One region of the Marinobacter sp. C2H3 genome, then DNA from elsewhere that is predicted to be linked to it. Evidence: predicted binding sites of a transcription regulator. Region 1 holds the regulator's gene; the other holds the start of a gene.
The links. Region 1 encodes LexA, which represses DNA repair genes until DNA is damaged. Its sites were predicted from a motif close to CTGTNTNNNNANACAG; they were not measured.
Positions count from the first base shown of each region.

Region 1 (14,771 bases):
ATGTCGATGTACCTGCCCGCATAGGGGTGATTGCCAATCCGGCTGACCACGCCATCGCCGGTGCTCATCACCGGCGTGCCCGAGGGCGTGCCCAGGTCGACGCCGTTGTGGGGCGCGTGGCGGCCCGTCACGGGATGCAGGCGGTTGGGGTCAAAGGAGGAGGTTACCCGGTAGTGCCGCTGCGTCGGCCAACGGAGGAAGGCGGGGAGCACGCTTTCTCCGTACTGGTCGTAATAGTTGCCATCGTAGTGCAGGAACGCGGTGTAGGTGGTTTTGCCCCGGATCAGGGTGGCCCCTTCGATGCGGGTTTTACCGGTTGCCTCGTCACCGTCGTCGGTAATTTCATGGCCGATGATGACCGCAAACGGATCGCCGGCGCGGAGGGCGCGGCGAAAGTCAATCTTGTGCTTGAGAATCTGGCCGAGGCTGACCACCTGGGCGTCGGTCAGTCCCGCCCTCAGGCCCGACCGGTAAAAACTGCCCTCAATCCGCCCGGTCAGGATCTGGGACTCCCAGTGGGTGTCCGCTTCCACCAGCCCGTACTGGAACGAGTCGTCGTCCTGCCGGCTGAAGGTAACGGTGCGCGCCGGATCCAGTTTCAGGGACAGGGCGGCCAGCGCCTGCTGATCGTCAAACTGGAACGTCAGCTCCGTGCCTGGCATCAGGGTTTCGAGGGCGAGGTATTCGGAATCCGCCTCAAGGATGCGGTGAAGCACGTTGGCGGGGATGTGCCGTGCATCAAACAGCTGGCTCAGGGTGTCCCCGCGCTGGATCGTGTAGGTTTCCTGCTTCGGGTCCGGCTCACTCTGGCCGGCAGTGTCTGTGGCCGCGGCGCCTGTGTCCGGTTTCAGGGTCAGTTCAATGGGCGTGGTCACCGCCGTGGAGTTTCCCGACAGCCAGAGACCGGCCAGCAGGACGACCGGAATACCGGCCGCAAGGATTTTCTTCTGAAAGGCGTTCAGTTTGGGTCGGGGGAGCATCGCCACCTACGTCCTGCAATTTTCCTGTGAAACGCCCTAGGATACGGGTTTTGCGGCCCGTCTTCATCCATCGCCTTTGTAATCACTCATCGCGGCTCACGGCAGCCGCGCGCGCCAATGCTTCACCGCCACCTGGCCTTTGACCGCCTCAATGATATCCACCACCAGGTCAATGAGCGCGTCGTCCCGCTGGCTGGCATCGTCCGGCTCCGGCAGCAGGGCCCCGACCAGGTCGCTGACAAAGCCGTGGTTGTCCGGGCTGGCCAGGTCCTCCAGTATCTGGTGAATCACCGTGGCAACAATGTCGCCCACCGCATCCTCCAGCGTGCCCTGAATGGTTGGCCCCACCACCGGCAGGTACTTCAGCCGGGACAGCTCAACGTTTTGCTTGAGCGCCTGGTTTACCTGCTGTTCCAGATAGTGGCGCAGGGCGCCACGGTTGGGCAGGTAGCCCTCCTGGGCGGCATCGGCGACCCGGCGGGACAGCCACTCGGCCAGCATGTCCCGGCGCGGGAACAGGATGTCCCGCCGGATGTGATCAAACAGCGGTGAGCCACGGCGTACTTCGTCCTGAACGCCGGAGAGCACTTTGACGACGATACGATCCGACAACTCCTCCATGAAGGCATCGTAATAGAAGTTCAGAAACCGATAGAGGCGGGTGTTGGTAACATCGATAATCCGGTACTGGTGCAGGCGGTACACGATGGACACCACCCGCAGAATCCGCAGGAAGCGGAAGCTGCCTACCGGAATGCAGCCCACCAGGTCGTACCAGTGAATAAACGGGTAAAAATACCAGCGGTCGTAGATGTCCTGGCGAATGGCATAGCCCCAGCGCACGATGAACTCCGTCAGGAAAATGGCGACGAAGCCCAGGTCGTAGAAAAAGAATTGCTCGTGAATGGGCTCGTAGGCCTGATGAAGCCAGGGCAGATGACTGGCCAGTCCCTGTTGCACGGCGGTGACATTGTAGATCGAGTCCCAGATGATCAGCGCCAGATTCAGAAACAGCAGGGCCAGCATGACCATGTCGATGATGAACCACAGCAGTTGATGGCTGGCCTTCAGATTTTCCCGGTTTATGTGCAACATGGACCCACGCAACGTCCTGACGGAAGAGTGTAATTTTGGAGTGTAACCCGAATCCGCCCCCGCTTCGCACCCGAGCGCTGTCTTCGGTGCGCGCGCTCGTCTGTCTGATGCTGCTGCCGGGGCTGGTGGCTGCCCAGCAGGTCAACGTGACGGTCAAGGGCGATCATCCGGCGTTGCAGGCCAACGCGGAAGCGTTCATTGGCCAGGTAGATGACCGCAGCGAGGACAATCTGCGGCGCTATGCGCCGACGGCGGTGGACCAGGCAAAAAAGGCACTGCGGGCGCTGGGTTACTACCAGCCGGTGGTCACCTGGTCGGTCAGCGGTGGCGATGATGAGACGCTGGCGACGCTGACGCTGGAGATCGACCCCGGGGAGCCCGTACGGGTGACCAAGCGGCAGGTGGAGATTCGCGGCCCGGCGGGTCAGGATCCGGCGTTCATGAAGCGGCTGCCGGCCTCGCCCGCAGAAGGCGATGTGCTGGATCACGGCGCTTACACCAACCTTCGGGATACGATTCAGTCACGGGCACGCAAGCTGGGCTACTTTGACGGCCGGTTTGTCACCCATACGCTCACGGTGGATCCGGAACAGCACAGCGCCCGCATCGAGCTGGTGTACCAGTCCGGCGAGCGCTATCGGCTGGGTGACGTCACCTTCGCCAAAGACCACTGGTTCGAACTGTCCCTGCTGGAGGACTACGTCACCTTCGAGCCAGGCACCCCCTACCACGCTGACCGTATTGCTGAGCTGAATCGTTATCTGTCGTCCAGCGGGTATTTTTCCGGGGTGGACATCAACGCATCCCCGGCGGATGCCAAGGACCGGGTGATCCCCGTCGGGGTGGACCTGACCCGCCGGGATCCCCGCTCGGTGTCCGCGGGTGTGGGCTATTCCACGGACGTGGGCCCCCGGATCAAAGGCAACTGGACCGAGCACTGGATCAACCCCATGGGCCACAAGCGGGGCGCCGAAGCCGAGCTGTCCAATCCCCGGCAGAGCCTGTCGACCTACTACGAGCTGCCCCTGGATCCGCCGATGACGGATGCCATACGGCTGACCGCCGGCTACCAGCGGGAAGACATCGAAAACATCGCCTCCGATCGCCTGACTCTCGGCCAACAGTGGCAGCATCAGCTCGATAGCGGCTGGCTGCAGGTGGCGTCCCTGCGGTGGGAGGGCGAGCGCTACGACGTCGGCGGTGCCGAATCCGGCAACAGCAGCCTGCTGTTGCCCGGGCTGAGTTACAGCAAACTGCACCAGGACGCGCCCCTGGATCCGTCCCGGGGGTTCCGTTTGCAGTTTGATGTCACCGGCTCACACCGGGCGGTGTTTTCCGACGTGGACATCCTGCATGTGTACACCCAGGCCCGCGGGCTCTACACCCTGGCGAACCGGCACCGGTTTCTCGCCCGCTTCCAGTTTGGTGCGGTGGCCACCAACCAGTTTTCCGACGTGCCCCCGTCCCTGCGGTTCTTTGCCGGTGGCGACCAGAGCGTGCGCGGCTACGGCTATCAGACGCTGTCGCCGGAAAACGACGACGGCGTGGCCGTGGGCGGACGCTTTCTTATGGTGGGGAGTGCCGAATACCAGTATCAGTTTGCCGACCGTTGGCGCGCCGCCGTGTTCGTGGACCACGGCAACGCCGTCAACAACGTGTTTGATCCGCTGGCCACGGGCGCCGGCGTGGGCATTCGCTGGGTCAGCCCGGTTGGCCCGCTGCGGCTGGATGTGGCCAAAGGCCTCGACCCGGAGTTTGGCGGCGGATGGCGCATCCACTTCTCCATGGGGCCAGAGCTATGACGGAACCCCGCGAGCATCCGCCAGCGCCTACTGAGACGCCGCCCGAGGGGCCGGGCCCGGCATCCCACCGTCACCGGGCCCGTCGCTGGCTGTGGACTGCTCTGGTGCTGTTGGTGGGCGTGCCGATGCTGCTGTTGGTGGCCACCGTGGGCGTTATTCGCACCAGCGACGGCACCGCCTGGCTGCTGTCCCAGGTACCGGGCCTGACGGTGGACCGCTCCGGCGGCACGCTGCTGGGGGACTGGCGGGCGGATCGCCTGCGCTGGCAGGGTTTTGGGGTTCGCCTGGATATCCAGGCCCCGCATCTGGACTGGTCACCCCGCTGCCTATTGGCCAAGACCCTCTGCGTGGATGCCCTGACCGCCGATCAGGTCGATGTGGTGACGGTCCCCGGTGAAGACGCCACCGCATCGGCCGGCCCCATCGACCTGCCCACCCTGGACCTGCCCGTGTCACTGGATGTGTCCGGGGTGGCGGTTGGTGCGTTGACCGTGAACGGCGCCAATGTGTGGGACACGTTCTCCGCCCGGCTGGAGGGGTCGGGCGCCGACTGGCAGGTCAGGGCGTTGTCCTACCGGCGGGGCGATCTGTCCCTGTCGCTCAACGGGAAACTGGAGACCCGTGGCGACTGGCCCCTTGATCTGGCGCTGGAGGTGGGCCTGCCATCGCCGGATGACGGTCCCTGGACGCTGTCGACCCGGCTGCAGGGCAGTGCCCATGACCTGCGGCTAAGCGGCAGCAGCGCGGGCTATCTGGAAGCCACGTTCAACGGTGGCGTGGCGCCGCTGGATCCGGATCTGCCGGCGCAACTGACGGTCCGTTCGCCCCGGTTCGCCGCAACCGGCGACCTGCCGAAAACGCTGACCTTCAATGACATTGACCTGACGGCGGCCGGCTCCCTGGCCGACGGCTTCCAGACTCGGGGCAGCGCCAGTCTCCCCGGTACCCAGGGTCCGGTCAGCGTTAACCTGCAGGGCCTCGTCAGCGCCGGGGCCGCCCGGGAGATCCAACTGACGCTATCGGCGGCGCCGGCAGGCGACGCGGAAGCCGGCAAAGGCAAAGGCAAAGGCACCGTGACCGTCAACGGCGAGGTGAACTGGTCTGACGGGCTCGATGCCCAAGCGGACCTGTCTCTGGACCGTTTTCCGTGGTTCACCCTGATACCTGGCATGGCACCGCCCCCGGTCACCGTGTCGTCACTGGACGGCAAGGCCAGCTACCGGGGCGGGCGTTACCAGGCCGACCTGCAGGCAAATACCCAGGGCCCGCTGGGGGGCGCCCGGGTCACGGCCTCTCTGGAAGGCGATGGCCAGGGCCTGAAGGTGCCCAGGTTGCGCCTGGCCAGCCCGGCCGGCTCCCTGGACGGGCAGGCACAGCTGGGGTTTCAGGGACCGCTGAGCTGGCAGGCCCAGCTGGATCTGGACGGCTTCAATCCGGGCTACTGGCTGCCGGCGCTGACCGCGAGCCTGGACGGCCAGGTGCAGAGCGAGGGCCACCTGACGGATGGCCCGGTGCCCAGCCTCACCGCGAGCTGGGACCTGAAAGGGCGCTGGCAGAAGCAGCCCACCCGGGCCAGTGGGGCGCTGGACACCCGAAGTGGTGCCTGGCAGCTCAGCGACCTGGCAGTGGACGTTGGCGACAACCGGATTCGGGGCAAGGGCACCTGGGGCGAGCGGCTGGACGGGCGGTTCTCACTGGCGTTGCCCACGCCCGAGCAAATCTTGCCTGGCCTGAAGGGGCGCATTGAGGGCCAGGCTACCGTCTCCGGAACGGCCGCCGCGCCGACGGGCAAGCTGAGCCTGACCGCCGATGGCGTGGCCTGGCAGGACCAGGTCAGCGCCGAAACGGTACGCCTGAACGCAACGCTTTCCGCGGATCGGTCCCTGTCGTCGTCGCTCGCGGTGACCGGGCTGGAGGCCGCCGGGCAGCGCGCGGATTCGATTGACGCCGGGCTGGACGGCACCCTCGGCAAACACCGGCTGACCCTGGACATCCAGCAGCCGGAAGATCGAATCCGCCTGGCGTTCGCCGGCGGATTCGTCAACGACGGCAAGGGCTGGCAGGGGGCGCTGGAAAACGGCCGCATCGACGTGCCGGAGCAGGATCAGCGCTGGCAGCTGGAAGCGCCGGCCGCGCTGAGCTGGCGGGCGGATAAGGGGGTTACCTTCGGCCAGCACTGCTGGCGCTGGCAGCAGAGCACCGTGTGCGCGGACGATCAGCAGCTCTGGCCCAACCCGGACATCGCCTACCGAATTACCGGTTTTCCGACCCAGGCCCTGGCGCCCCTGTTGCCGGATACGCTCCGGTGGCAGGCGACGCTGAACGGCCAGATCGGATTCACGCTCACGGATCAGGGCCCGACGGGCACCGTTGATCTCGATGCGGGCCAGGGGCGTTTTGAGGTTCTGGTGGACGGCGACTGGAAACCCCTCGACTACCAGACGCTGACCACCCACCTGAACCTTGATCCAGACCGTGCGCGGGTGAAGGTTAATGTCGCTGGCAAGGGAGTGGGCGACCTGTCGCTGGCCATGACCATTGATCCGTCCCGTCCATCCTATCCCGTTGACGGCGAGTTTGATCTCAAACACCTGGATCTCGCGCTCGCCGGCGTGTTCACCGGGCTGCAGGAGGTGGGCGGCGACATCAACGGCCACGGCACGTTGAGCGGGCCCCTGCTCAAGCCAGCCGTCACCGGGCAATTGGTGCTCTCGGACGGCCGCCTGATGGACCCGACGCTGCCGGTCCCAATGGAGCAGATCGATCTTGAGGTGGCCCTTGAGGGCCAGTCGGCGACGCTGGACGGGCGCATTCGCAGTAACGCCCGAAGCGATACCTCGGTCAACGGCACCGTCGGCTGGGGTGGTTCTGGCGGCCCCAGCGCGGACATTGCCATCAAAGGCCGCCGGATTCCCGTAACCGTCGAGCCCTACGCCCGGGTGGAAGTCGCACCGGATCTCACCATTCGCTTCGAGCAGGGTGAGCTGTCTGTCATCGGGCAGGTCGATGTGCCCCGGGGCGAGGTGGAAATCCAGTCGCTGCCGGAACAGGCCGTGCAAGTATCCGATGACGAAGTGGTGGTCGGTGCGGACAAACCGGAGCCCGCCATCCGTGCGCTGAATATGGACGTGACCGTCCGGGTGGGCGACGACGAGGTGACCTTTTCTGCCTTTGGGCTGACCGGCAACCTGGAGGGCAACCTGCGCATCGGTAACGATCTGGATACCCGGGGCACCCTGCAACTGGTGGACGGACGCTACGAAGCCTATGGGCAGGAGCTTGAACTGCGCAAGGCCCGGCTGCTGTTCGTCGGCAATCTGACGCAGCCCTACCTGGACGTGGAAGCCATCCGTCAGGTCGACAGTGTGACGGCGGGCCTGCGCCTGAGCGGGCCGGTGCAGTCGCCCCAGACGGAGGTCTTCTCCAATCCCGACATGCCGCAGTCCGACGCCCTGAGTTACCTGATTCTTGGGCGCCCGCCCCAAAGCCAGGGTGACCGCGGAGCCATGGACCGGGCGGCCCTGTCGCTGGGGCTAACCCAGGCCAGCAAACTGACCGGCAAGGTGGGCAACGAGTTGGGTATCCGTAATCTGGCGCTGGAAACCGAGGGCAGTGGTGATGCAACGTCCGTGGTGGCCAGCGGCTACCTGACCCAGGATCTGAGCGTGCGTTACGGCGTTGGTATCTTCGAGCCCATCACCACGGTGGCGCTGCGCTACGATTTGGGAAAATATTTCTACCTTGAGGCCGCCAGCGGGTTGGCCGCGTCCCTCGACATATTCTACACCCGGGACTTCTGAGCCATGGTGGCGCCAGGCCACCATGGGAAACGTACCCTGGCCTCAGTCCAGTTCGAACGTCACACTGACGGACGCCTCGATGTCCTGGGGCCCGACGCTGCTGACCGCGTCCTTGGTCATGCGGGCCTCCGCCATCATGACCGGAACCGGGCGATAGCCGCCGTTAACCGTCATGCTCTTCACCGCACCACAGGACTGGCCCAGTTTCGAGGCCACAAACGCGCACTGCGCCCGGGCGTTGTCGATGGCCTTCCCCAGGGCCTGCTGTTCCAGGGCTTCCTGGTTAGAGTGGAAAAACTGACGGGGATTGAGCTGGTATTCCAGGCCCAGGGCCTGGGCCTGCTCCAGCAGCGGGTTCAGCAGCTTGAGATCGTGCAGGGTAAAGCTGACGGTCTGGGAGGCAACCGCCACCTGGTGGTCGCTGCTGGATCCGTCCCGGGAAGGCACGGGCCGAGTGTACAGGCTTAGGCTGGCGTCGGTGTAATCCTCAAGCTGGTCCCGCCATTGAGCGGTTTTCTTGCGCCACGCCGACATCTGTTTGCGAACCTGCTCTGAGGCCGTGGCGGCGTCCGGGTTTTCCGCCGTCGCGCTGAAGGACAGCGTGGCGCTGTCGGGCTGATAGCGAACCGCGCCCTGGCCGGTCAGGCTGAGCTCACCGGCGCTGGCCACGGCGGGCACCAGAGCAATCGCCAGCATCAGGCCGGCAAGCAGCGGGCCGGCCTTCGAGGGCCGGCGGTTGTTCATCCGGGGGTGGGGGGCAGAAACACGGGGCATGCGGATCATGGCTGGTCTCCTTGGGCGCGTCGGTGATGAAGCTCACCGGTTATGGGTGCAGGTGGCCGCTCACCGGCCCGAAAGGCACGGGCGGCCTGGACAAAGACTCGGAACAGTCGGCGGTGGCCGGGATGATACAACAGGTATTCTGGGTGCCACTGCACGCCCACGAGCCACTGCGGACCGGTGCCCTCGAAGGCCTGAACGAAGCAGTCGTTGTCGACGGCCACCACCCGCAGGGCGCCGCCGAGTCGCTTGATGGCCTGGCTGTGAATGCGGTTGGCCCCAATGACGGGGGCATCCAGAATCCTTCCCAGCCGGCTGTCGGTGACCACGCGGACGGTCTGCAGTGGCAACAGCAAGGGCCTGTGGCGCGTGTTTACCCGAAGCGGTGTGACGTTCTGGCACAGGCTGCCACCGCGGAAGACGTTAACAAACTGGGCGCCCCGGCAAATCCCCAGTACCGGCAGGCACTGGCTGCTGGCGGCCTCCAGCAGTTGCTGGTCGGTGGTGTCCCGGGACAGGTCATAGTTTGCCTTGACGGTGGGCTGCTGCCCGTAGCGTGCCGGGTGCACGTGGGTACCGCCGGCCAGGACCAGGCCATCCAACCCGTCGACGCTACGACCCGGCCCCGGCCGCAGGTAACGGACGCGCGCCCCCTGCAGACGCAGTGCCAGTCCAATCAGCCGGTGGGCAATCGATCGACGCCGGGGAACGCTCACGCCAATCGTGACCCCATGGGGGTTGAAACCGGGTTCAGACATAGCCACGGGCATCCAGCCAGCTCTGCACTTCTTCGCGCCACCGGTGGGTCAGGTTGTGAAAGCTGAACGCGCGGCTGCCCCGGTAGGCTTCCCGCAGTTCCGCCAGGTGTTCGGCCCGATTGGCGATCTGCTCGAGCATTACCCAGTCGTTCCAGACCGTGGAAAAGTGCCAGTCGGGATTGCCAATGTCGCAATCCGGCAGCCGGTAGTGCAGGGTGGGTCGGGTCTTGATGCGCGGGTCCTCAACGTAGGTTTCCAGCAGCGGCCTGTCCAGATGGGCAAACAGTGGCAACAGATCAAGCGCGCGGTTGCGGGTGGGGTTGAACCGGAGATAGTCCCGCATGAGGGTCTCCTGGTCCGGCGCGTAATCGTCGGCCATGAGCAGGTCGACGTACTCGTTGTCCCAGGGCTCGATGTAGGTGGTGAACTTGCGGCTGATGTCCAACTGGTGCCGGTGGCGGAGCCAATCGTACAGGCCGGCAAAGGCCTGCAGGTAGCGAACCAGGGTCTCCGGCTTCAGGTCCGGCAATTCGGGGTTCAGCTGCAGGCCAAACGCGAAATAGATGGCCTCCCGGCTACCCTGGGCGCCGGCCAGGTGGAGCTCGTCCACCAGGGCCTCGATTTCGTGCAGGCGCGAGAGGGGTACCGGCGGGCTGACCACCTCAAGCGGTACGATCTTCTCCGCGGCGGCGTCAATGACATCCATGGCCTGGCTGCCAAGGTCTCGCAGGGAGCGGGGCAGACGCTCGTCGGCCAGGTCCAGTTCCTTTATCGGATCAGAGTCCAGCTCAATCACAAACGGGCCCAGGTCTGTGTCAACTTCGGACACGTATCGGGCGGTCTCATGGGCCGGGGCGTCAAGCAGGGATGACACCTTGTTGACCAGCGCCTCGTAGCTGAGGCCGGACAGCTCAATCTCAACGCCCACGCGGCGCTCATCTCCGGAGCGGTCTTGCCCCGGGGTGGTCCGCCGCACATCGGGCATGGCCAGTGTCTCGGTGCTTCCCATCGTCAGGATTCCTTTGCGGTCGTTGAGCGCACACCTTAACACAGACGGTCTCCGGCCGGCCTGACCGCTCAATGACAAAATCGTTGGGCTGCCTTTACACTGGATAAAACACTGTATATAGTCCAGATACTGTATAAACAAACAGGCAAGTTGAGCCGGCTGAATAGTCAGGTTGCGAGCGCAACGGCGAGGATACGCGAATGAAACTGACCGCAAGGCAATCCCAGGTGCTGGATATCATCCGGCGTTACATCGACGAGACCGGTTATCCGCCGACCCGGGCGGAAATCGCCAGCGAGCTGGGGTTCCGGTCCGCCAATGCGGCGGAAGAGCACCTGCGGGCACTGGCCCGCAAAGGCGCCATTGAGATGGTGCCGGGTGCCAGCCGGGGCATTCGCCTGCCGGACGCGGAGCCCGACCTTGGTCTGCCGGTCATCGGCCAGGTGGCGGCTGGCAGCCCGATCCTCGCCCAGGAACACATTGAGGACCACTGCACCCTTCAGGCGGATTTCTTCTCGCCGTCCGCGGACTATCTGTTGCGGGTTCGGGGTATGAGCATGAAGGACATCGGCATCCTCGACGGTGATCTGCTCGCGGTGCATCGCACCCAGGACGTTCACAACGGTCAGGTGGTGGTGGCACGGGTCGGCGAAGAGGTCACCGTCAAACGCTTCCGGCGTGAGGGCACGAAAGTGTACCTGATTGCCGAGAACGAGGAATTTGCCCCGATCGAAGTGGACCTGTCGGAGCAGGAACTGTTCATTGAGGGGTTGGGCGTCGGCGTTATCCGGCGCTCCGAACTCCACTGATGTCAACGATCCAGCACGCACGCGGGTGAGATATGGAACAGCTGAGCTTCAATCAGAATCTGGCGTACCAACCTCAAGTGAGGGCAGCGGGTTTCCCAGCGAGTCCGGCCCATTCGGCCCACCCGGCGGAGCCAGGCAGTCTCCGGCGTCGGGCGGTGCTGCGCACGGAGTCGGCGCGGGCCGATGAGGCAGTGGGCAATGTCACGGAGATTATTCTCCCGGCCGGACAGGTAGAGAACTTCCAGCTGCTGTTGCCCATGTTGACCCAGCTAAATCAGGAGAAACGCTGGTTGGCCTGGATTGATCCACCGGCGGCTCTGGTCAGCAAATGGCAGAAGATGCACGGGATTGTGGCGGGTGAGCTGCTGATTCTGCGATCAACTGCCGAGCATCCGGCGACAGAGCTGGCTGAGCGGGCGCTCAGGGCCGGAACTTGCCACGCCGTGGTGCTGTGGACCGATCGGCCGGGCCGGGCCACGCTGAAAGCGCTTCAAGCGGCTTCCGCCGAAGGGCGTAGCCACGGTGTCGTGCTTCGCCAGCGATAACGGCCGTCGGACGCCCCGCCGGCGCTGACTCAGTGCAGGGTGTAGGTCGGTTCGGCGTCCCAGCTGTCGAGATCGTCGTCTTCCCAATCAATATCGTGGGTCACATTGCCAACGGCTTCGATGCCGGCGGCAATCATGGCCTTGGCGACCTGGATGTCCCGGTCCTCCATCATTTCCCGGGCTTCTTCGGAAAACGAGATTTTCACCAGGGGAGCGCTGTCGTCATCAATCCGACGGAGCGCGTAGTCGCCGTTGCTCAGTTGTACGATTTCATAAAACGAGGGTGACATTCAGTAAACCTGTGTGCTGGGAAAATTTCACATACGTTCTTGCCGGTTCCCACATCCACGCCGGGTTCGACGTGCGTGGCAAGTGTCGGATACCGGCCTCACCACTCACCGTGACGTTCACTCAGCTCGTCCGCGAACGCTTTCAGCGCCTTGAGTGTCTCCAACAGTGCCGCCTCTGAACGGTCCGGGCCCGTCTCCCGGGCAACGGCAATGATGTTATCCGCTGACACGGTTTTTCGGGCGGCCGGTGGGTGGCTTTGGCCGTGTTCAAGCTGGTCGAGGTGATGCCACCAGCTGCCTGGCGTTCGGGCCAGTTCTACGAGCTGTTCTACGTCCGGATTGCCATCTCCGGTCAGCGTCCTGATTTCATCCAGGCTGACGGGTTCGGCGTGCCGTTGCTGGTACAGGCGCGCAATCATGGTCAGTAGCAGCCGTCGGGCCCTGAGTATCAGTTCGATTGCCCCTTGCCGGCAGGCTTCCCCTGCCAATGCCCCCGATGCATCCGCGTCAACCTGGCTGGTGGCTTGGCTGCTGCGGATCAGCAGCGCCCGTGCCAGGGCCAGCTTTTGCGACAGCAACGAATGCCAGGAATCGCTCATGATGGGCTCAACACTCCAAGGGGTTAGGCCAAGAGGATAAGGCCGGTCAGCGCGGATGGCCCCGGCGCTCACCAATGTCCGTTCACGTAACGGCTCAGTATAACCGATTCCTCCGTTAATTTCTGCCCCTCCGGATCTGGCGCTCCGGGCTTGTCAAAAAAAGATACAAACAATCGATTGAAACAAGCGTTTGAATCTGGCAAAAAGCCTCAGCCGATCAACTAATGCGAGGTAACGCACATGGGAATCCGGTTCTTGGCCATCGCCATTCTGGTAGGGCTCGTCACGTCCGCTCCGGCTTTTGCAAAAGTCAGCGCTGAACAGGCGGCGCGGCTGGGGAAAGACCTCACGCCGGTGGGCGCCGAGCGCGCGGGTAACGCCTCGGGCAGCATCCCGGCCTGGGACGGCGGGCTGAGTGAGCCACCGTCGGGCTGGCAACCCGGGCAGGTGGAGGTGAACCCGTTCCCAAAGGATCAGCCACTGTTCGTGATTACCCAAGACAACCAAGCACTCTACAAGGCGCACCTCACGGACGGCCAGTCGGCCATGCTCGAGGCCTACGGCCCGGACTTCGTGATGCCGGTATACCAGACGCGCCGTACCGCCGCCTTCCCCCCGGCGGTGTATGAGAAATCGGTGGAGAACGCCACTCAGGCCGAGCTGTTGGAAAACGGCAACGGCGTGCGCAACACCATTATGACCAGCCCGTTCCCGATTCCGAAAAACGGCCTTGAGGTGATCTGGAACCATATCCTGAGGTACCGCGGCCAGGAAGTGGCGTTTCGCAGCGCGTCGGCCACGCCCCAGGTGGATGGCAGTTTCAATCCGGTGGTCAACGACTACGAGTATTTCTTCGCCTACAGCAAGACCGGCGCCCGCCTTGCGGACATCGACAACAAGATCTTCTATCTGAAAACCAACACTGTGGCGCCGTCCAATCTGGCCGGCACCATCACCCTGGTGCATGAAACCCTTGATCAGATTCGTTCGCCCCGCTTGGCGTGGCGGTATGACGCCGGCTCCCGCCGCTTGCGCCGGTCGCCGAACCTGGCTTACGAGACCGATCTGCCGAACGCATCGTCCCTGCGCACGGTCGATCAGAAGGACATGTACAACGGCGCGCCCAACCAGTACGACTGGACGCTCCTGGGCAAGCGTGAACTCTACGTGCCATACAATGCCTACAAGCTGCATGACGCGGGCGTAACGCCGGCGGACATCCTGCGCCCCGGACACCTCAATCCGGCGCTGACCCGATACGAGCTGCACCGGGTCTGGGTGGTGGAAGCCACGCTGCGGACGGGCATCAGCCACGTCTACCACCGCCGGGTGTTCTACCTGGATGAAGACAGCTGGCAGATCCTGGCGTCGGAAGCCTACGACAGCGAAGGCCACCTCTGGCGGGTGTCTGAGGCCCACAACATCACCTACTACGGTGAGCCGGTGTTCTGGACGACCCTGGAGGCCACCTACGATCTGAAGGCCCGACGCTACTACGTCGATGGTCTGGACAACGGTTATCCGGCTTACGATTTCAACCCCGGATTCCGCCGCAACGAATTCACCGCGGCGGCTGCGCGCCGGGCGGCCCGTCGATAGGTCATGCCGTTCGCTGTGGGGCAGGGTGGTCCGCGCTTGTCGCACCGCCCAGCCCCTGCCATCATGTCCCCAGGCACGTTGATGGAGGCCCGCAATGACCCCGCAAACGACACCCCTTGACCAGCTTGATTCCCTGCTGGCGCAGCTTGATCAGGCTCTGGTGGAACAGGACTGGAGCGCGCTCTCCCGGTTGAACGCCCAGGTACAGCCCCGGGTCGCTGGCGTCATGACGGCCCTTGCCGCCGGCGACCTGGACGCTACCGTCGTGCGCGAGCGCCTCGAACAGTTGCAGCGGTTTGTGGGCATGGCCAGTGAACAGGCCACCGATGCCCGGGCGGAGGCCGAGCAGGCGCTGAAAGGCGTGAACCGCAATCGCAGTGCTGCCCGGGCTTACCACGATATTTCGTCGAACCGGCCGCGGTAGCGTCATAAAATTGACTCGCGGCGATCAAGCGTCTTAAATACCGCACAAATTCCCCAAGAGATTCGCGAGAATGTCTCAAAATAACAAAGTGCTGGTGTTGAGCCAGGATGAGGCCAGGCGCCGGGACATGTTGACTATCCTCGAATTCCTCGGTGAGGAAGAGGTGGTCGCCGGCGACGACGCGTTGTCGCTGCTGGAGGCCGCCGGACAGGACGCCGGGCACGCCGCCACGCTGTCGGTGGCTATCGTGAATGGGGAAGAGGACGGCGCCGAAGCCATGG
Region 1 is NZ_JBBBNZ010000002.1:583,514-598,284, reverse strand. Features, by position in the region: gene V3388_RS07815 (peptidoglycan DD-metalloendopeptidase family protein) at 1-980, opposite strand, end outside; gene V3388_RS07810 (hypothetical protein) at 1,077-2,075, opposite strand; gene V3388_RS07805 (autotransporter assembly complex protein TamA) at 2,183-3,877, shown strand; gene V3388_RS07800 (translocation/assembly module TamB domain-containing protein) at 3,874-7,677, shown strand; gene V3388_RS07795 (SIMPL domain-containing protein) at 7,720-8,460, opposite strand; gene V3388_RS07790 (gamma-glutamyl-gamma-aminobutyrate hydrolase family protein) at 8,457-9,215, opposite strand; gene V3388_RS07785 (amidoligase family protein) at 9,208-10,224, opposite strand; gene lexA (transcriptional repressor LexA) at 10,425-11,033, shown strand; gene V3388_RS07775 (cell division inhibitor SulA) at 11,066-11,578, shown strand; gene V3388_RS07770 (hypothetical protein) at 11,608-11,868, opposite strand; gene V3388_RS07765 (DUF6586 family protein) at 11,967-12,467, opposite strand; gene V3388_RS07760 (DUF1329 domain-containing protein) at 12,708-14,066, shown strand; gene V3388_RS07755 (SOS cell division inhibitor) at 14,161-14,490, shown strand; gene V3388_RS07750 (sigma-54 dependent transcriptional regulator) at 14,561-14,771, shown strand, end outside.

Region 2 (14,771 bases), on a different contig from region 1:
ACAAAGTGTCAACACCGGTGGCCTGGCCGCTTTCCCCGGCGAGCATCCGCCGAGTAGACTGACTCCACTGTGTGCGTTTTAACCAGGGTTCGCGGCCTTACGAGGTCGCTGAACCGTGCCCGTTCCACGCCCGCCGGCCGGAGGTTGCCATGTCTGCCCATTCACTGCCCGCCAGTTCCACGCCCGTTGACGTCTCGGTGGCGCCGCGCCACATCCGTTTTGATGTGCGTGAAGAGCTGAAAACCCTGTGGCACGGCAACGATGTGTTCCGAACCGCCTTCTTCAACGCGCTGTCGCTGCAGTTTCCCGAGGGGGAGCAGCAATTCATCAACGCCGTGCGCCATTACCGGGATCGCATTACCGATCCAAAGCTGGCCCAGGAGATCCGGGGCTTTATCGGCCAGGAGGCCCTGCACAGCCGGGAGCACAAGGATTACAACGAGGCCCTCAAGGCACGGGGCTACGACGTGGACGCCATCGACCGCCGGTTCCACAAGCACATGGAGTGGGTGCACCGCCTGCCGCCAAGCCGTCAGCTGGCGGGCACCTGCGGCGCCGAGCACTACACCGCGGTGCTGGCCAACGCGATTCTCTCCCATCCGGAGTGGATGGAGGGCGCCACGCCCACCATGCAGCGGCTCTGGCGTTGGCACGCCATCGAGGAAACCGAGCACAAGTCTGTGGCCTTCGACGTCTACCGGGCCTGCATCGGCGACGAACGCCTGCGCCGGGTTGTGTTCCTGTTCGTGACCTACAACTTTTTCAAGTACACCTTCCTGAACACCTGCAGCCTGCTGAAAGCCGAGGGCAAACTCTGGAGCCTACGGACCTGGCTGGGGGGCGTGAACTTCCTGTGGGGCCGGCCGGGTGTGCTGCGGCGCTGCCTGCCGGAGTTCCTGGCGTATTTCCGAAAGGATTTTCACCCCTGGCAGCAGGATAACCGGACCCTGCTTCAGGAGAACCTGCGCCAATTGGAGGCGGAGACCGCCGCCGGGTGATACAGATACTGAAATTACGCCGGGCATGTGCAACACTGAGCCTCCCCAGAACAATGACAAGAAAGGGCGCACCCGACCGAGGTGACGCCCGCCGCCGGAGGCACCCATCATGCGAGTAGGTTTGATCGTCGATTCCGCCTGTGACCTTCCTTATGAGTTCAGCCGCAAGCACGACCTGTTCATCCTGCCGGTGACCGCCCGTATTGACGGACAGATGGTGATCGACGAGCACGATCCCGTGCGCACCCAGGAGTTCTACCAGAGCGGGCTGTTGCAGAAAGGCCATCAGGCCGAAACCGAGGCGTTTTCCGTGCGCCAGATCCACGATCTGTTCATGGAGAAGATCGTCACCCAGTTTGACGTAGCCTTCTGCGAAACCGTGACCCGCAGCCGCAGCCTGATCTACCAGAACGCAACCGAGGCCATGAACAGCGTCATGGCCAACTACGAGAAGGCCCGGGCCGCCGCGGGGCGGGAAGGCAAGTTTTCGATGCGGGTGATTGACAGCAAGCAGATTTTTGCCGGGCAGGGCCTGCTGGCCGCCCACACGCTGAGGCTGATCGAGCAGAGGCTGAGCAAGAACGCCCTGCGTCATGAGGTGGAAACCTTCACCGACCAGATTTATACCTGTGTGATCCCCAGGGACCTGCACTACATTCGCGAACGGGCCCGGCGCCGGGGCGACAAGAGCGTGTCGGCCATGGTGGCGTTCCTCGGCAAGGCCCTGAACATCACGCCGGTGATTTTTGGCCGCGGCGCCGAGGGCCAGCCGACCGTGAAAACCCGCAGCTTCGACGCGGCCGTCGAGAAAGTGATGAATTACGCCGCCGCCCGCGTCGACGCGGGGCTGCTCACGCCCTACGTCAGCCTGTCCTGCGGCCTGAGCTGGACAGAAATTGAGGATCTGCCGGGCCTCAACCGCCTGCGGGACGCCTGTGAGCGCAACGGCGTGGAGCTGTTGCTGTCTCAGATGGGCATCACCAGCAGCATTTACGTTGGCCCCGGCAGCCTGTGCCTGGCGCTGGCCGCCGACCCCCATGCGTTTTCCGACTACCAGTAACGAGACCCTATGACCCGATCCGACACCGACCTGACCGATCAACTGCTTGACGCCCACGTGAAGCACGAGCTGTCCGCGCTGAAGGGCGCCAAGCTGAAGCGATTTGTTGAGGGTGAGGTGGACGAATTGCTTGCCCTGACGGATCGGGTGACGCTGAACCGGCTCAGCAGCCCGGAGCGGGTGATGGGGGTGATTCGACGCATCGTGGTGGAGATGGAGCTGGACCCGGGCATCCCGGAGCTGGCGGCGGAAATGGCCACGGAGGTGCTCAATGCACCAGTGCAGGCTCGCACCGAACTTGGCCAGATTCTCTCCCGGGAACAGGCCACGGCGTTTCTGGAGCAAGCCCTGGAACTGCGCCAGCAGCGCGAACGGGTGATCCGGGAGATCATGGCGCACCCCGTGTACCAGGAACTGGTGTCGAACGTGGTTTACCACGGGCTGGTGAACTACCTGTACGAGGACAACCTGCTCACCCGATCCGTGCCCGGCGTGGGCTCGGTGATGAAGTTTGGCAAGAAGATGGCCAACAAGGCCGTACCCGGGCTGGATGAAACCTTCGAGCGGCGCATCAAGAGCTGGCTGTCCGACAGCCTGCCGGGGCTGATCGCCCGCAGCGAACAGTTCCTGAACCGGGCGCTCAGCGACGAGGAACTCCGGGACAGCGTGACCGCCGCCTGGGTGGCGGTGGAAGACCAGACCATTGGCGATCTGCGGGAGGGCCTGGGCGACCTGCAACTGCAGGAATTCGTGGTGCTGGGCTTCGAGTTCTGGCTGAGCTTCCGCAAGACGGAATACTTTGAAGGCTGCGCCGAGGCGGTGGTGAATCATCTGTTCGCGAAATACGGCGACCAGCCGCTGGCGACGTTGCTGGGCGATGTGGGCGTCACCCGCGAGGTGATCCTGGCGGAGGTGGAGGCCTACGTCCTTCCGATCATGGACGTGCTCCGGGAAGAGGGGTATGTTGAAGCCCTGATCCGGCGCCGTCTGGAACCGTTCTACCGGTCTGCGGCCGCGCGCCGTCTGCTATCGTCCGACACCGCCTGAACCGCGTTTCACGGCCGTGCCAGTCGGCCGTACCGTCTTTTCCGCGTTCAGGAGTGCCGATGGACCTGTTCTGGGCCTACGTTCTGGCCATTACCCTGCTGACCATCACCCCCGGTGTGGATACCCTGCTGGTCATGCGCAACGCCGGTCGCGGCGGCCTGGGGGATGGCTGCCTGACCAGCCTGGGCATCTGCTCCGGGCTGTTCATTCACGCGTCGCTCTCGGCGCTGGGCATTTCCGTCCTGCTGGTGCAGACCGCCTGGGCCTTCACCGGGCTGAAGTGGCTCGGCGCTCTGTACCTTATCTGGCTGGGCATTGGCTCGCTGCGACAGGCGTTTAATCCGTCATCGGCGCCAGCGCCGCAGGTCAGCGCCCGTGCCGACGATCGCCGGCCTGTCGTCTGGCATCAGGCGTTCCGGGAAGGGTTGTTCTCCAACGTATTCAATCCGAAAACCGCGCTGTTTTATATGGCGCTGTTGCCCCAGTTCATTGATCCGGCCGGCAGCGCGCTTGCCCAGTCCCTGTTCCTGGCGGCAATACATTTCGGACTGGCGATGGTCTGGCAGTGCGGACTGGCGTGGGTGGTGGTGCGGTTCCGGGGGCTGGGGGCGAGCGCACGGCTGAAGCGTGCGCTGCACCTGCTGACGGGCGGGTTCTTCGTGGCGATCGGCGCCCGCCTCGCCAGCAGTTAACCGGGGCTGAGGCGGGGCTCAGCGCTCCAGATACTTGAGTTTGTCGGTTTTGCCGTCCCACTCGGCGGCGTCCGGCAGGGGATCTTTCTTCTCGGTGATGTTCGGCCACTTGCCCGCCAGCTCGGCGTTCAGCTCGACAAACTGCACCTGCTCGGCCGGCAGCTCGTCCTCGGAGAAGATGGCTTCCGCCGGGCACTCGGGCTCGCACAGGGCGCAGTCAATGCACTCGTCCGGGTCAATGACCAGGAAGTTCGGGCCTTCGTAGAAGCAGTCCACGGGGCACACTTCCACGCAGTCCGTGTATTTGCACTTGATGCAGTTATCGGTAACGACAAAAGCCATAGTCAGATCCCTGGTGTGTCAGTGGTCAGTCTCATCAGTAAGGCGCATATTGTAGGGAGCGGCCTGCGGGTGAGCAAGCGTGCGCCGGCTATAACCATATGCCCGTCACAGGGTGCTTCCGTGCGGTGTCAGCGGCGCCTTTGCCGCGTCCCTGACAGCGTTCCGCCCCGAATCCTCAGCCCCGCCCTTCAAGCAGTTTTCTGAGCTGGTAGAGCGCGTCGAGGGCCTGCCGTGGCGAGAGGTCGTCCGGGTCCATGTCCGCGAGGGCCTTTTCCACCGGGCCCGGTTCCAGGCTGGCGAACATGTCGCCCTGAAACGCGCCTGCCGCCGGGGTTTCCCGCACCGTCGGCGCGGCCGGGGCAGTGGCCGCGGGTTTGCCGGCCGCCGGGCTGGCGCTGCCCTCCAGATGCGCCAGCTGGGCGCGGGCGTTGCGGATCACGTCCTGGGGAACGCCGGCAAGTTTGGCCACTTGCAGGCCATAGCTCTGGCTGGCGGGGCCATCGTGGACGTTGTGCAGGAACACGATGCTGTCGTCGTGTTCGGTGGCGGTCAGGTGCACGTTCACCGCATGATCCAGATCGTCCGCCAACTGGGTCAGTTCGAAGTAGTGGGTGGCAAACAACGTGTGGCAGCGGATGTTCCGGGCCAGGTGTTCGGCGGTGGCCCAGGCCAGGGACAGGCCGTCGAAGGTACTGGTGCCCCGGCCGACCTCGTCCATCAGCACCAGGCTGTGCTCGGTGGCGTTGTGCAGGATGTTGGCGGTTTCGGTCATTTCCACCATGAAGGTGGAGCGGCCGCCGGCGATGTCGTCGGAGGAGCCCATGCGGGTGAAGATGCGATCCACCGGCCCGAGCGTCGCCCGGTTCGCAGGCACAAAGCTGCCGGTGTAGGCGAGCAGGGCAATCAGCGCCACCTGGCGCATGTAGGTGGACTTGCCGCCCATGTTCGGGCCGGTGATCACCAGCATGCGGCGCTGCTCGTCCATCAGCAGGTCGTTGGGCACGAACGGCTCTTCCAGCAGTTGTTCCACCACCGGGTGCCGCCCTTCCTCGATGTCGAATCCGGGCCGGTCGGTGAACGTCGGCGGTGCCAGGCGGAGGCTGGTGGCCCGCTCGGCAAAGTTGCTCAACACGTCCAGCTCGGACAGCGCCTGGGCGGCATCCTGCAGGGCCGGCAATTGCTCGGCAACCGTCTCCAACACCTCGTCATACAGCGCCTTTTCCCGGGCAAGGGCCCGGCTCTTGGCGCTCAGGGCCTTGTCCTCGAAGGTTTTCAGCTCCGGGGTGATAAAACGCTCGGCGTTCTTGAGGGTCTGCCGGCGAATGTAGTCCACCGGCGCCTGGTCCGATTGGGCGCGGCTGATCTCGATGTAGTAACCGTGTACCCGGTTATAGCCGACTTTCAGGGTGCTGATACCGGTGCGCTCCCGCTCACGGGTCTCCACATCCAGCAGGTACTGGCCGGCGTTTTCACTGATGTTGCGGAGCTCATCGAGTTCGTCGTCGAAGCCTTCGCGAATCACGCCGCCGTCGCGAATCACCACCGGCGGGTTGTCGAGGATGGCCCGGCTGAGCAGGTCCGCGAGATCTGGGTATTCGCCCACGGTGGCGGCCAGCTCGCCGATGTGGCCGGACTGCACCGGCGCCAGTGCCGCCTGCAGGTCAGGCAGGGTCTGAAAGGCGTCCCGCAGGCGGGCCAGGTCCCGGGGGCGGGCAGAGCGCAGGGCCACGCGGGCCAGAATGCGCTCGATATCACCCACCTGCCGCAGCAGCTCGTGCACCGGCTCGTAATGGAAGCCGTCCAGCAGAGCGGCAACCGCCTGCTGGCGCTGCTGCACCACATGGATGTCCCGCAGCGGGCGGTTCAGCCAGCGGCGCAGTTCCCGGGCGCCCATGGCGGTGGCGGTGCGGTCCATCACCCAGGCCAGGGTGTACTGGGTGCCGCCCATCAGGTTGGTGTCGATCTCCAGGTTGCGGCGGCTGGTGGCATCGAGGATCACCGCGTCGTCCCGGCGCTCCCGGGTCAGCTTGCGAATGTGGGGCAGGGCGGTGCGCTGGGTTTCCCGGGCGTACTGGAGCAGGCAGCCGGCGGCGCATATCGCCAGGTGCAGGTCCTCGCAGCCGAAGCCGGTGAGGTCTTTCACCTGCAGCTGTTGCGTGAGGGTGCGCCGGGCGCTGTCCGCTTCGAACAGCCAGGGGCCCTGGCGGCGTACGCCGGTGTAGCCCTCCAGCAGCTCGCCGAAGGGGAACTCTTCGCTGACCAGAATTTCCGCCGGCCGCAGGCGTTGCAATTCACCCTGAAGCGCCTCCGGGTTGTCCAGCTCAGAGACCGCAAAACGGCCGCTGGAAATGTCCAGGGAGGCCAGACCAAAGCGTTCCTTGCGGTTGTAAAGTGCCACCAGCAGGTTGTCCCGGCGTTCCTCCAGGAACGCTTCATCACTGAGGGTGCCGGGGGTGACAATGCGGATCACCTTGCGTTCCACCGGCCCCTTGCTGGTGGCCGGGTCGCCGATCTGCTCGCAGATGGCGATGGATTGGCCCCCGCGGACCAGGCGCGCAATATAGCCCTCGGCGGAATGGTATGGCACCCCCGCCATCGGAATCGGATTGCCGGCGGACTGGCCCCGGGCGGTCAACGTAATGTCCAGCAGCTCCGCGGCCTTTTTGGCGTCGTCGAAAAACAGCTCGTAGAAGTCCCCCATGCGGTAGAACACCAGCTCGTTCGGATGCTGTCCCTTGATCTTGAGATACTGTTGCATCATGGGCGTGTGGCTGGAGAGAGCGTTGGGGGACTGGTCGGTTTGCGCTGCTGACATGGACGGGCCCGATTGGTGTTGCATTGGAGTGAGGCGGGAATTGTAAGAAAATAACCGCAGGGATGAAACGCGCCTGTCAGCAACCAGAGGAGAACGGCCAGATGACCACCATTGTAACGGACCAGCAGTTACAGGAGGCCGGTGAACAGCTGGGCCTGAAGCTGGAGGCAACCGGGCTCACCGTTGCCACCGCGGAGAGTTGCACCGGCGGCTGGGTCGCCAAGGTGCTGACCGACCGCGCCGGCTGCTCTGCCTACACCCTGGCCGGTCTGGTGACCTACAGCAACCAGGCGAAAGAAACGGTGCTGGGTGTGGCGCCCAGGGCGTTGGATAACCACGGTGCGGTGAGCGAACCGGTAGTGCGCCAGATGGTCGCCGGTGCGGCACGGTTGGCGGGCGCGGACCTGGCGGTGGCTACCAGCGGCGTGGCCGGCCCCGGCGGCGGCACCCCCGAAAAGCCGGTTGGCACTGTCTGGTTCGCCTGGGGAACGCCGGAACGCACCGAGGCCACCATGCGACGGTTTGATGGCGACCGGGAGGCGGTCCGGCGACAGTCGGTGTTGTTCGCGCTGGTGCGTCTGGCGGACTACATCGACCGGATGTGAAGCGGTTCCCGTGCGGGTTGGGAAGCGGGCTGATAAAGGGGGTTGGTCTGCCCGTTCGCATGTGTTTTAATACTGTGCAAATATACAGGCATTCGAGGGGTGTGCACCAATGGAAGACAATCGCAAGAAAGCGTTGAGCGCTGCGCTCGGTCAGATTGAACGTCAGTTCGGCAAGGGCGCCGTGATGAAAATGGGCGACCACCCACGGGAAGCGATTCCGGCGGTGTCCACCGGCTCCCTCGGCCTGGACGTGGCCCTGGGCATTGGCGGCCTGCCGTACGGCCGGATCGTGGAAATCTACGGTCCGGAAAGCTCCGGTAAAACCACGCTGACCCTGCAGGTGATTGCTGAGGCCCAGAAGCAGGGCAAGACCTGTGCCTTCGTGGACGCCGAGCATGCGCTTGACCCGATTTACGCCGAGAAGCTGGGCGTGAACGTCGATGAGCTGCTGGTCTCCCAGCCGGATACCGGTGAGCAGGCGCTGGAAATCGCCGACATGCTGGTGCGCTCCAACGCGGTGGACGTGATCATCGTAGATTCCGTCGCGGCGCTGACGCCGAAGGCGGAAATCGAAGGCGAGATGGGTGACAGCCACGTGGGTCTGCAGGCGCGTCTGATGTCCCAGGCCCTGCGTAAGCTCACTGGCAGCGTCAAGCACGCCAACTGCCTGATGGTATTCATCAACCAGATCCGGATGAAGATCGGCGTGATGTTCGGCAGCCCGGAGACCACCACCGGTGGTAACGCGCTGAAGTTCTACGCCTCTGTTCGCCTGGATATCCGCCGTATCGGCGCGGTCAAGGACGGCGACGAAGTGGTCGGTAACGAGACCCGGGTGAAAGTGGTCAAGAATAAGGTCTCACCGCCGTTCAAGCAGGCGGAGTTCCAGATCATGTACGGCAAGGGCATTTACCACATGGCCGAGGTGCTGGACATGGGTGTGAAGGAAGGTTTCGTGGACAAGTCCGGCGCCTGGTACGCCTACAACGGCGACAAGATCGGCCAGGGCAAGGCCAACGCCTGCAAGTTCCTGGAGGACAATCTCGACATCGCCCAGGAAATCGAAGCCAAGGTCCGGGACAAGCTGATGCCCAAGCCGGTCAAGAAAGAGGCGGCCGCCGCAGAAGCTCCGGCTGAAGCCAACGGCGAGCTGCTCTGAGCCCGCTGTGAAGCGCCTGTTGATCATCGCCCACGCGCCGTCGCCAAACACGCGGCGGTTGCGGGACGCGGTGGTCAGCGGCGCCCGCGGTCCCGAGATCGAGTTTGTTGAGGTGGTGCTTCGGGCGCCCCTCGAGACGCAGCCGGACGACATTCTGGCCTGCGATGCAATCATCCTCGGCACCACCGAAAACCTTGGATACATGGCCGGGCTCGTCAAGGACGTGTTCGACCGCTGCTATTACCCCTGCCTGGAACACACGCAAGGCCTGCCATTCGCCTACTATGTGCGGGCCGGTCACGACGGCACCGGCACCTGCCGGGCTATCGACACCATCACCACTGGCCTCCGATGGCGCCAGGTGCAGGCACCTCTGGTCTGCCGGGGCGACTATCAACCGGATTTCGAGCGCCAGTGCCGGGACCTCGGGCTGGCCCTGGCTGCCAGCCTGGACGCCGGCGTTATCTGACAACGGCCCGCGTCTGCCCCCTTGGCCTGATGACGGTCGTGAAGCACCCATTCCATCCCAACAGGCGACAGAACGGCCCCCAGAATCTACAATGGGCGGCCAAAGACTTTCCAATCAAGCCGTTATCCGTTGCAACAGGAAGACACCTTGAAGCCATTGCCCCTGCATCAGTTGTACAAAGCCTGCGTTCTGAAGGATCTGCCGTTCAAATCCACCCGGCAACTTGAGCCCCTGGCGGAGATTGTTGGCCAGAATCGTGCCCAGGAGGCGGTGCGTTTTGCGCTGGCGATGCCCCATGGCGGCTATAACGTGTACGCGGTGGGCCGCAACGGGTTGGGCAAGCGCACCATGATGCTCCGGTATCTGGAGCACCACGTGGACACCGAGCAGCAAAGCCACGACTGGTGCTATGTGGCCAACTTCGAAGACCCCCGCTCGCCAACGCTGCTCAAGCTGCCGGCCGGTCAGGGCGCCCAACTGCGCCAGGATATGGACAAGCTGATGACCCGGTTGGTGAAGGTGATTCCCCAGACCTTCGACAGCGACAGCTTTGTCGAGCGCGCAGAGCAACTGAAGAACGAATACGGCAAGAAGCAGGAAGACGCCCTGGAAAAGGTGGCCTCCCAGGCCCGCAAGAAGAAAGTGAGCCTGACCGTGACCACTCCGGGGGGCTACCGGCTGGTAGCCATGAACGGCGAAGAGCCGCACACCGCCGAGACCTTTGAGGCGCTGTCGGACACCGAAAAGAACCGCTTTGAGCAGGCGATCGATAAACTCGAGAAGCAGTTGCGCCAGGCGCTGCGCAAAATTGCGGACTGGGAACAGGAATACGCGGACAAGCAGCAGGCCCTCAACCAGGAAACCCTTGAGGGCATCATCGGCCACCAGTTCGACGAGCTCGTAGCGCGTTACGCCGGGCTGCCGGATGTGGTGGCCTACCTCAACGCGGTGCGTGCAGACCTCGCGGAGAATCTGGACATTTTCCTGGACGACGGTGAGGAGCAGGCGGCCATTGCCTACGCGTCCCTCGACAAGAAAATGCCCCGTCGCTACCTGATCAACCTGCTGGTCCATCAGAAAACCAACGAAGTGCCGGTGATCGTGGAGGACAACCCCACCTACCACAACCTGTTCGGCTACGTTGAGAACGTCACCTACAAAGGCACCGTGTTCACCGACTTTTCCCTGATCCGCCCGGGCAGCCTGCACAAGGCCAACGGCGGTTATCTGCTGATGGACGCCATCAAGGTGCTGGAACAGCCCTTTGTCTGGGACGGCCTGAAGCGAGCGCTGCGGGCCCGGGCCCTCCAGATCAACTCCCTGGAGAGGGAAATGACGCTCTCAGGCACCATCTCCATTGAACCTGAGGCGGTGCCGTTGGAGGTGAAAATCGTGCTGTTTGGCGACCGGGAAACCTGGCTGCTGCTGCAGGAATACGATCCGGAGTTCGCCGAGCTGTTCAGGGTGACCGCGGACTTCGAGAACGAAATGTACCGCACCGACGACAGCCAGCTGCTGTACGCCAAGTTCATCGCCAGCCTGGTCAATGAGAAGAAACTGCTGCACTGCACCCACAAGGCCGTGGCCCGGGTCATCGAGCACAGCGCCCGGATGGCCGAGCACCAGGACCGGCTGTCCCTGCACGCCGCGGACATCGCCAACCTGCTGCGGGAGTCCGATTACTGGGCCCGCCAGGCCCAGGCGAAGATGATTTCCGACGTGCATGTGGAACGGGCCCTGGAAAGCGCCCGCTACCGCAGCAGCCGCATCCGGGACCAGTTCTACGATTCCATCCGCGACGGTACCACGCTGGTGTCCACCACTGGCCGGTGTGTGGGCCAGGTGAACGCGCTGTCCGTATTGTCCACGGGCGGCTATGAGTTTGGCCTGTCCAATCGGGTAACGGCCACCTGCTATTACGGCGACGGCGGCGTGATGGATATCGAGCGGGACGTGAAGCTGGGCGGCAATATTCACTCCAAGGGCGTGATGATCCTGACCTCCTGGCTGTCGTCCCGGTTTGCGGTAGACGACCCGATGCACCTGTCTGCGAGCCTGACCTTCGAGCAGAACTACGGCGAAGTGGACGGCGACAGCGCCTCGCTGGCGGAACTGGTGGCCCTGGTATCGTCACTGTCGGGCGTGCCGGTGCGACAGGAACTGGCGATCACCGGGTCGGTCAACCAGTTTGGCGAAGTGCAGCCGATAGGCGGCGTTAACGAGAAGGTCGAAGGGTTTTTTGTCACGTGCCAGCTCAAGGGCGGGCTGACCGGAGACCAGGGGGTGATTGTTCCCGCCACCAACGTGCAGAACCTGATGCTGGACAGCGACGTGGTGGAGGCCGTGCGCAAGGGCCGCTTTGCCGTGTATGCGGTGACCCATGTGGAAGAGGCCATCACGCTGCTGCTCGGGCGCCCGGCCGGCAAAGCCGATGATAAAGGGCGGTACCCCAAACAGTCGGTTTTTGGCATTATCCAGCAGCGGCTTGAAAAAATGCGGGAAAACGAGCGCCAGGAGCAGGCCCGCCTGGAGCACAAGGACCCGTCGATTCACTGACCGGCGATCACAAGAAAACGGACAGGAGAGATCCAACTCATGACAGAGACCCAGCAGACCGTATACGTAGTGGAAGACGATGAGGCGGTGCGTGACTCTCTGGAGCTGCTGCTGAAATCCGATGGCAAGCCGGTCCAGACCTACGAGAACGCCAACGCCTTTCTGCGGGATTACTCCGACAAGATGGCCGGCTGCATTGTGCTGGATATCCGAATGCCGGGTATGGACGGCATGGAGCTCCAGAAGAAGCTGAACGACAAGCACTCCATTCTGCCGATCATTTTTGTAACCGGTCACGGTGACGTGCCCATGGCGGTGGACGCCATGAAAGAGGGCGCCGTGGATTTTATCCAGAAGCCCTACCGTGAGGAGGCCCTGCTCGAGAAAATCGAGGCGGCGCTGGCCCAGGACCTGGAGCAGCGCAAGACCCTGGATGAGAAGCAGGAAATTATCCGGCGCATCCGCAGCCTGACGCCCCGGGAACATGAGATCATGGACCGCATGATTGCCGGCCAGGCCAACAAGGTGATCGCCATTGAGCTGGAAATCAGCCAGCGCACCGTGGAGATCCATCGCTCCCGTGTGATGCACAAGATGGGCACCCACTCCCTGGCCCACCTGGTGCGTATGGTCTTGTCCGTAAAGGACCTTATCGACTAGCCCGCCACGCACCGGCATGATGGCGACACGTTCTAACCGGTCCGACCCCATGACTGAAGCTGTCAGTGAGAACTGTGACCTGACGGTTCTGCTGGTTGACGACAACCCGCAGAACCTGAAGGTTCTCTACGAAACCCTCAAGGACAAAGGCTATCGGCTGCTGATCGCCAATGAAGGCGAGAAGGCGCTGGACCTGGCCCATCGTCACCAGCCGGAAGTGATCCTGCTCGACATCATGATGCCGGAGATGGATGGCTACCAAGTCTGCCAGCGGCTCAAGGCCGATCCCCAGACGGCGGACTGCGCGGTGATTTTCCTGTCCGCCCTGGACGATCTGCAGGCCAAGGTGCGGGGCTTCAGCCTCGGTGGCGCGGATTACATCTCCAAGCCGTTCCAGTCCCAGGAAGTGATTGCCCGGGTGCGCACCCACGCCCGCATGATCCGCCTGGAAAGGGAGCTGCAGGCCCGCAACCGCGAACTGCAGAGCGACCAGACCCGCATCCTCAACGCCATCAGTGAGGGCATCTACGGGCTGGACGAACACGGCGTGATCGAATTCGCCAATCCTGCCGCCGCACGCATCATGGGTGCGCCCGCCGACGAACTGGTGGGAAAGAACTTCTTTGATCTGCATTTCGCCACCGCTGGCGACTGCCGGGAAAGCCTGCCGGTGCGAGCCACCTGCGCGCAGGGCGTGCCCGAGAGCCAGAGGGACATCAGCTTGCGCCGGGTGGATGGCAGCCGGTTCCCCGCGGAGTATCGGGCGACGCCAAAGCAGGATAACGACGAACTGCACGGCGCTGTGGTGGTGTTCCGGGACATTACCGCGGAACTGGCCAACGAACAGGCCCTGGCGGACGCCCAGGCACTGGTTCAGGAGCAGCGGGACCAACTGGCCCACACCTCCCGGTTGACCACCATGGGCGAAATGGCCGCCGGCTTTGCCCATGAGGTGAACCAGCCACTGACCGCCATCACCAACTACGCCCGCGTGGCCAAACGCATGATGGCCAAGGAAACGCCGGATCTGCCGCTGTTGCAGGAGACGCTGGACAAGATTGAGGCGCAGTCCCACCGGGCCAGCGAGATCATTCGCCGGATTCGCCGGTTCATGAAAAAGCCGGCCACCGGCAAGGAAGTGCTGTCCGTGCCGGCCTTGCTGGAGGACACCCGCCAGTTTGCGGAAGTGGACATGCGCAACAACGAGGGCGGCATCGATGTCGAGGTGCCCGAGGGCACTCCGGATGTGCTGGCGGACCCGATTCAGGTCCAGCAGGTAGCCCTCAACCTGATCCGCAACGCCCTGGAAGCGACCCGCTCAGTGGAGGCTCCGGCGCCGGTGCAGGTGAGCGCCAGGCTCGCAGGCGACAGCTGTGTTCGCGTGGAGGTCCGGGACCACGGCGTTGGCCTGCCTGAGGGCGCCGAAGACAAGCTGTTCCACCCGTTTTTTACCACCAAGGATGAAGGTATGGGCATTGGCCTGGCCACGTGCCGTTCCCTGATTCAGGCCCAGGGTGGCGACATCGGATTCGAGCGACCGGACGATGGCGGTGCCCTGTTCTGGTTTACCCTGCCCGTGGCCGTGGCCGGGGCCAGTGGCACGCCCTGCGGCGCCAGCGACCCTCAGTAGCCCACGGCAGCAGTTGGCTAACGCATCCGCCGGCAGGTTACGTGCGCCAGCGGATGCGGCCGGTCAGATGGGGCGCGTCACCGCTGGCGTTGAGCAGTTGATAGTCCCAGCCGTCCTGATCCGCCTCCCACTGTAATTCCGCCTGGCCGGGCAGGAACAGCGGCTTCTTGAACTGGGCGTCCACGGTGAATGCCGGCCCCTGCCATCCCGCCTGCGCTTCCAGCAGCGCCAGAATCCGCGCCTGGCTCCACATACCATGGGCGATCGCCCGGGGAAAACCAAACGCCTTCGCGCTCAGCGGGTGCAGATGAATCGGGTTGCGGTCGCCTGCGACGGCGGCGTAGCGGCGGCCAATGGCCTCCGGCGCAGCCAGGGGTAACCGATTCGCCATCGATACCAGCGCCGGGGGCGGTGTTTTCCGGTCCGCTGGGTTCGTGTTTCCCGGCTGCCGGAACAGGTTTGTGCTCGTTTCCTCCCACACCACGCGGCCGGCCGCCGTTGCTTCGGTCAGCAGATCAAACTCGATGCCACGGTCCGTGGGCTGAGCGGCCCCCAAACGCACCCGGATATCCAATGGTTCGCCGTCGCCGATCGCCCGGTGCTGGGTAATCCGGTTGCGCAGGTGCACCAGGCCCAGCAGGGGCAGGGGGAACGCCTTGTCCGTCAGCAGCGTCAGGTGCAGAGGAAACGCAAGGATGTGGGGCCACGTGGCCGGGATATGCCGATGGCAGGCAAAGC
Region 2 is NZ_JBBBNZ010000004.1:44,657-59,427, forward strand. Features, by position in the region: gene V3388_RS12865 (metal-dependent hydrolase) at 165-998, shown strand; gene V3388_RS12870 (DegV family protein) at 1,108-2,058, shown strand; gene V3388_RS12875 (hypothetical protein) at 2,068-3,105, shown strand; gene V3388_RS12880 (LysE family translocator) at 3,165-3,797, shown strand; gene fdxA (ferredoxin FdxA) at 3,816-4,139, opposite strand; gene mutS (DNA mismatch repair protein MutS) at 4,315-6,954, opposite strand; gene V3388_RS12895 (CinA family protein) at 7,056-7,559, shown strand; gene recA (recombinase RecA) at 7,669-8,718, shown strand; gene V3388_RS12905 (flavodoxin family protein) at 8,726-9,187, shown strand; gene V3388_RS12910 (Lon protease family protein) at 9,335-11,743, shown strand; gene fixJ (response regulator FixJ) at 11,783-12,403, shown strand; gene V3388_RS12920 (ATP-binding response regulator) at 12,453-14,033, shown strand; gene V3388_RS12925 (MaoC family dehydratase) at 14,071-14,771, opposite strand, start outside.
Region 2: recA (recombinase RecA) is a predicted target of LexA. The motif match lies at 7,632-7,647, and genes of this name have one in related genera.